Regions from separate parts of the Herminiimonas arsenitoxidans genome, predicted to be linked through region 1. Evidence: predicted binding sites of a transcription regulator. Region 1 holds the regulator's gene; each other region holds the start of a gene.

Region 1 (2,275 bases):
ACACGTGATGCGAATCAACAGCGTCGTCTGTCGAATGCATTCAACGTCTTGGCATCGCAATCAGACGTGCTGATGGTTGATGCCGAACTGGATGAAGATGGTAATTTACCTATCCCTGCGATGGCGAACGGCGATATCGTCGTACAAGTTTCGCCCGATGCGGCATCGATCAAGAACGCCTATGCGTTGATCAAACGATTGAATGCGCAATTAGGCCGTCGTCCGTTCAGTGTTCTGGTGACAGGGGCAGACGAGCAGGAAGCCGCGCTTGTTTATCAAAACATGGCACAAGCGGCCAGTCGTTATCTGGCAGTGGAATTGCATTCGATAGGCTCTGTACCGCAAGATGAACAAACGACACGCGCGGCGCGTCTTGGTCGTGCGGTGATAGATGCCTTCCCGATGGCTGGTGCATCGGTTGCTTTCAGACGTCTTGCAGAACGTTTTACCTTATCCGCCCACGGCGCCAAGTTCGGAGCCTGAATCACCTATGTATACCGCGGCTGGAAAATCAGACAAAGATCATCTCGTAGGAGAACATGCGCCTCTAGTTAAAAAACTGGCGCATCAGATGAAAGCCAAGTTGCCGCCTAGTGTGGAAGTGGATGATTTGATTCAGGCTGGCATGATTGGTTTGCTGGATGCTGTTAGCCGCTACGAAGAAACACATGGCGCGCAATTCGAAACCTATGCCGTGCAACGCATACGCGGCGCGATGCTGGATGAATTGCGCAGCAGTGACTGGATGCCGCGCAGCATGCGTCAAAATATGCGCAAGATCGAGGTGGCAATGAACACCTTGCAGCAGCGTCTGGGACGTGCGCCGAACGAGAGCGAAGTCGCCAAACAGCTCAAGCTGTCGCTGGCTGATTATCAGGATTTGTTGAGCGACGGTGGTGGCCATCAACTGGTGTATTACGAAGACTTTCACGATAGCGAAGACAACGAGCATTTCCTCGATCGTTATTGCACCGATGAGTCGCCCGATCCATTGCAGAATTTGATGAACACCGGTTTTCGTGCCGCGGTCATTGAAGCAATTCATGCACTGCCGGAGCGTGAAAAAATCCTCATGGGTTTGTACTACGAGCAGGAAATGAATCTGAAGGAAATCGGCGCCGTCATGGGCGTGACCGAATCACGTGTATCGCAATTGCATAGTCAGGCTATCGCCAGGATGCGTGCAAACTTAAGGGAGAAAGCGTGGACTGGGGTAGCTTAATTGGTATCGCGCTGGCGCTTGGTGGCATCCTTGTCGGGCAAATGCTCGAAGGAGGAGGGCTGGGCTCGCTGGTGCAACCAGCCGCGTTCATCATTGTCATCGTCGGCACCATAGGTGCTGTTCTTCTGCAAAGCGGCTGGCGCAATTTTGCGCAAGGCGTAAAAATGGCGGGTTTGGTTTTCGTCCCGAAGGATGATGACTATCAAGCCTTGATCAGTGACATCACTAGTTGGAGTGTGATCGCACGTCGCGAAGGCTTGCTCAGTCTGGAACGTGTCATCAAGGATGTGAACGATCCATTTATTGCGCACGGTTTGCGTTTGATCGTGGATGGTGTTGATCCAAATAAATTACGTGAAGTGTTGGATATGGAAATCGGCGCTTATGAAACACGCCAACGCCTAGCCATCAAGATATGGGAAGCAGCAGGCGGTTACGCGCCGACCATCGGGATTTTGGGCGCGGTTCTTGGCCTGATACACGTGATGGAAAACTTATCCGATCCAAGTCGCCTCGGTAGCGGTATTGCTGTCGCATTTGTGGCCACGATTTATGGCGTTGGTTTTGCTAATCTAGTGTTCTTGCCTATCTCCAGTAAGCTCAAAGCTCTGGTCAGTCGCGATATTTTTAAACGCGAAATGCTGGCGGATGCATTTGCCGGTATTGCTGCAGGTGACAATCCGCGCTTGATCGAAGAGCGCATGAATATCTATCTGATGTAACGGTAGTTTTGCTTACAGTATCTGCAGATTGATCAACCATGGCACGTAGAAAACACGAAGAAGAACATGAAAACCATGAGCGTTGGCTGGTGTCCTACGCCGACTTCATCACGCTCTTGTTCGCCTTCTTTGTCGTCATGTACGCGATCTCTTCTGTCAACGAAGGCAAGTACCGCATTCTCTCTAATTCCCTCGGCATTGCATTCGGTGGTGTAACCGCCAAAGCGCCTGTTTTAAAAGATCCTGCCGAATCGAATACGGCGATTATGTCTCTACCGATTCCAGCGCCATCATCGGCAGCACAGCGCGCCAATGATGCCATCGTTAAACG
Region 2 (2,275 bases), 570 kb from region 1:
TCCACCACCAATTGCTCCGCCTCGGCCGAACACGTGCAAAGCGCAATGACAGAGCGCCGCGATAACGTGGAAGTCATGATCAAGACCAGAATCGAGCAAGGTATGGCTAAAGGCGAATTGCCACCCGGCACCGATGCCAGCGCCCTCGCCAGTTTTTACGCCACGGTGATACAGGGAATGTCGACGCAAGCCAGAGATACCGGCGATCGAGATAAATTGCTCGCGATTGCTTCTGCCGCAATGCGCGCCTGGCCTGTCACCAAGTAGTACAACGGACTGTTAGTCCCGTCGTTTAGAAATCCATCGAAGACGAACTAGAAAGAAGAGCCTGCCGTTTGCAAAAACGCACGCTCTTCTTCTGTCGTTTCACGTCCCAGAATCGCATTCCGATGCGGAAAGCGACCAAAACGCGCAACGATATCGCGATGCCGAATCGCAAATTGCACAAAGCCGGCAAAGGTTTTTTCTTCTGCAGTCGGTACATCACGCAGCAATTGCTCATATAAAGCTACCGAGCGTTCTTGATGCGCAATGTTCTCGGAGTGTTCGAGCGGAAGATAAAGAAAAACGCGTTCGATAGGTCGCAACGCCTGATCGAAGCCATGATCAAGTCCAATCAGGCTCCATTGCAAAGCCAGAGGATCGAATGCAAAAGAAGTCGACAAGCCGCGATACATATTGCGAGGGAATTGATCTGTCAGCAGAATCAGCGCAAGCAAACCACGTGGCGTCGCTGCCCATATATCCAACTCACCATTCGCTGCTGCCAAAGTAGATTCTTGAAAGCGATCGCTGATCGTCTGATCAACCGCCGTATCCTTGGACCACCAAAGCTTGCTTTGTTGTGCGGCCGCTTTGGCATCGTCCTGGTCCGTGCCAAACCAGAACTCAAGTATCGACGTTATCGTTTCTACCGACATACCTGCTCTCCTTGTTCCAAAAATCGTGTCGCTATAGTCGCATAGCTTCTACCGATCTGGAAGTCGGTGATCAGGCTTTGGTATTGATGTTTTGACCTATATTCGCAGGCAGATTCACTTTCGGGATCGCATCGATCAAGGTCGTTGCCATCGCACTCTGGATATCCATCGCCTTTTTGAATACTGTCAGAGACACGTCACTATTCGTGCGCTGCTGCGCCATGCTGGTCGCCAAACTTGCAATATTGCTTACGTCCATATTCGCCTCAAATCAATACGCCGGGAATGACGCTTCTCTTATTCTTATCGGCAGATATTCCGAATTCTTTACAAATATCACTTTGTCATATTTTGGCGTCATACTAGCTTGACTATATTTTCGCCTTGTCGGCTCCCATACAGAGAATGCAATAGTGATGCACATTCGATTCCTTATTCGACCAGCTCTGATCGCGCTGTGCCTCTCGCTCACGGCTTGCGCCTCGCTGCCTGATGTACGCTATTTAAAAACATCATTGACACCGCAAGACTCCATCACGATACAAACCAGCCAAGGCAATCTATCCAAACAAAAATCAGAATCCTTGCTGGCAAAACGCTTGCGTAGCGACAATGTCAAATTGCCTGAATTGGCAGCGCTGGAAGAAGCCGCGACCGGCAGTCCACTCATCGCAGGCAATAAACTCACGCTGCTGAATGACGGCCCAGAAACAATGGCAGCCATGCTTGCTGCCATCAAAAATGCTAAAAATCACATCAATCTGGAAACCTATATTTTCAATCAAGATGCCTTGGGCAAGGAGTTCGCGGAACTACTGATGCAGAAGCAGCGCGAAGGTGTACAGGTCAACATTATTTATGACAGCATAGGCTCCATCGGCACACCACCAGAATTTTTCCAGCAACTGCGCGACAGTGGAATCAACTTACTCGAATTCAATCCAGTCAATCCATTCAAGCAGCTCTTCTCCTGGCATTTGAATAATCGCGATCATCGCAAGATTCTAGTCGTCGATGGCGTGATTGCATTCACCGGCGGCATTAATATCACCAGCGATTACTCATCCAAATCACTATTTCGTTCACGTAAAAAAGACAATGTCGATCTAGGTTGGCGTGATACGCATATACAAGTAGAAGGACCCGCAGTCGCGTCGTTCCAATGGCTATTCATGCAAACATGGGTAAGTCATAAGCCAGATAATCTCGCTGAACGGAATTACTTCCCGCCGTTAAAACCCATGGGCAAAAAAATCGTGCGCGTCATCGCCAGCGTACCCGACGGTGATTACGCAGTGTACAAAGCCTATGTGCTCGCGATGCAGGAAGCAAAAGTATCCATACACGTTACCAAT
Region 3 (2,275 bases), 710 kb from region 1:
GCGGTCCCACCGATAGCGATACTACCGTTCAAGTCAGTCGACAGAGTGATTTTGCCGTTCTCGCCTGCAGCAGTGGTGCCAGCAGTCAGGCCAGCGGCAGCGGCAGTTGCTGTGCTACCAAGACCGACCGAAATTGCCGCACCCGTAGTATTGCTGAGGATGATAGCGTTAGCCGCGCCGCCGTTTGAGCCATCGCCAATAGTAGCAGTGACGCCGGTCGAGCCAGTTTTTGCATTGATGGCAGCTGCAACATTAGTCGCTTGTGCTGATGCATTTGCTCCGCCACTAACCGCACCAAGCTGGACACCATTGATGGTGATGTCGCCAGCTGCAATTGCTGTGGTGCCAGTGATGGCCGCGCCGATGCTAAAGTTGCCAGATTGCGATGCGGTGACGCCAGTTATTCCTGATTGTGCATTGATTGCATCAACTTTTGCTTTAGATGTTGTGCCAGTAGTGGCGACACTTTGACCATTGATTGTCAGGCCCGTACTAGCCACGGTGGTAGGGGCAAATATACTTGCAGCAGCTGTTTTGTTGCCGACTGCGCTGGAGCGCGAGTCACCGATTTGTACGCCGATGGTTTGGTTGGCATTGGCGCCGATTTGGAAATTTGCATTAGCAAACGAGCCATCCAGCACGTTTTGGCCATTGAACTGGGTTTGTGTAGCAAGACGGTCATATTCGCCAACCAATTGTGTTACTTCATTTTGCAATGCGCCGCGATCACTTGCGCTGTTGGAAGCATTTGCAGACTGTACTGCCAATGTGCGGATACGTTGCAGCAAATCCGTTGCCTGACCGAGTGCACCTTCAGCCGTTTGTGCCAGCGAAATGCCGTCGTTGGCGTTACGTGCAGCCTGGTTCAAACCATTGATCTGGCTGGTCATACGATCGGAAATTGCCAAGCCTGCAGCATCGTCTTTTGCGCTATTGATACGCAGACCAGACGACAAACGTTGCAGCGAAGTTGCCAGGGAGGATTGGGATGTCGTCAGATTGCGTTGCGCATTCAGCGACGAGACATTGGTGTTGATTACTGCTGCCATATTATTTCTCCAGTTAAAGGTCGATGAATTCTGACGTAAGTGCTGCAACTTCGGCTGAATCCCTTTTTATGGAGGTATTTCCGTCGTTGTTACTACCTTTATCGGACGCTACTGGAAAAAGTTTAATAAATAACTTAATTTTTTCCGGTCCCGTCTCAACATGCGCCAGACAACTTGTTCTTCGACTTAACTAGAAAATTCTTTAAGGAAATATTTTTTTAATTAACCCTCAAGTTTTTTGAAAGTGTATGTGCTCCTCAGTTATGCATGCAATTTTACGAATTTTGATGGAAGATTTTTTTAAATAAATGTTCGAGAGCGATATAAATAAATGTCTTAAGCCACATGCGATAAGTAAACAAGTGGCATCCAGAGGAGGTGCAACTGCGGTGGAATAGATTGTTATCTAAAAATAAACGCTCAACTATGCTAGGCGTAGCTTTACTCCATATATAACAAAGTCATTAGCAGGTTGCTGTGCGCTTCGGCGTAGTCAGGGGTGATCTCGAGCGCGCGCCGATAACTGGCAATTGCCGCTTCTGGTTGCCCTTGGTTGATCAGTGTAAGCCCCATGTTGTTGTAAGCCAGCGCGTAATCATCTCGTAGCTGAATTGCTTCTTGGTAGCAGAGTAATGCATCCGCTGTACGATCCATCAGATTTAGCACCACTCCAAGGTTGCAAAAAACATCTGCCCGTGCCGGATCCAGCTTGAGTGCTGTGCGATAACAGGATTCTGCTTCGCCGAGCTTGGTTTGTGCCTGGAGAGCCAAGCCCATATTGGAATATGCCGATGCATGTGATGGGGCAATTGCCAATAATGCACGATAACAATCAATCGCATTATCGTAGTGTCCCTGCGCAAATAGCGTCGTGCCGAGATTGAGGCGCGCATCGAGATGGTCGTTTTTCAGATTAATCGCTTGTCGATATTCTGTAATGGCCGGGTCGAAATGATTTTGTGCTTGAAACGTACAGCCCAAGTTGTAATGCGCTTCGGCCGACTTTGGTTGACGTTTTAATATTTGGCGATAACAGTCTTCTGCTTCAGTAAATTGTTCTAGCTCTTTGTAGATGCCGCCTAGATTGAGATAAGCATCGACGTAATCGACATTGAGTGCCAGCGCTTGGCGATAACAAATTGCCGCATCTTGCTGCAATCCTTGCAGGTTGAGGGTGTGGCCGAGATTGTGATGTGCTTCTGCGAACTGCGGATTGATCTCAATAG

What was found. Region 1 encodes FliA, which starts transcription of late flagellar genes. Its sites were predicted from a motif close to CTAAAGTTTNNNNNNNNNNNGCCGNTA; they were not measured.
Region 2: the regulator FliA is predicted to act here: its motif matches at 1,225-1,251, upstream of BQ6873_RS03875 (YjfB family protein).
Region 3: the regulator FliA is predicted to act here: its motif matches at 1,149-1,175, upstream of BQ6873_RS04545 (flagellin N-terminal helical domain-containing protein).

What each region holds. Positions count from the first base shown of each region.
Region 1 is NZ_LT671418.1:267,458-269,732, forward strand. Features, by position in the region: gene BQ6873_RS01270 (MinD/ParA family ATP-binding protein) at 1-483, shown strand, start outside; gene BQ6873_RS01275 (RNA polymerase sigma factor FliA) at 491-1,222, shown strand; gene BQ6873_RS01280 (flagellar motor protein) at 1,204-1,944, shown strand; gene motD (flagellar motor protein MotD) at 1,983-2,275, shown strand, end outside.
Region 2 is NZ_LT671418.1:834,099-836,373, forward strand. Features, by position in the region: gene BQ6873_RS03865 (TetR/AcrR family transcriptional regulator) at 1-267, shown strand, start outside; gene BQ6873_RS03870 (DUF924 family protein) at 315-920, opposite strand; gene BQ6873_RS03875 (YjfB family protein) at 991-1,179, opposite strand; gene cls (cardiolipin synthase) at 1,337-2,275, shown strand, end outside.
Region 3 is NZ_LT671418.1:975,341-977,615, reverse strand. Features, by position in the region: gene BQ6873_RS04545 (flagellin N-terminal helical domain-containing protein) at 1-1,049, opposite strand, end outside; gene BQ6873_RS04540 (tetratricopeptide repeat protein) at 1,491-2,275, opposite strand, start outside.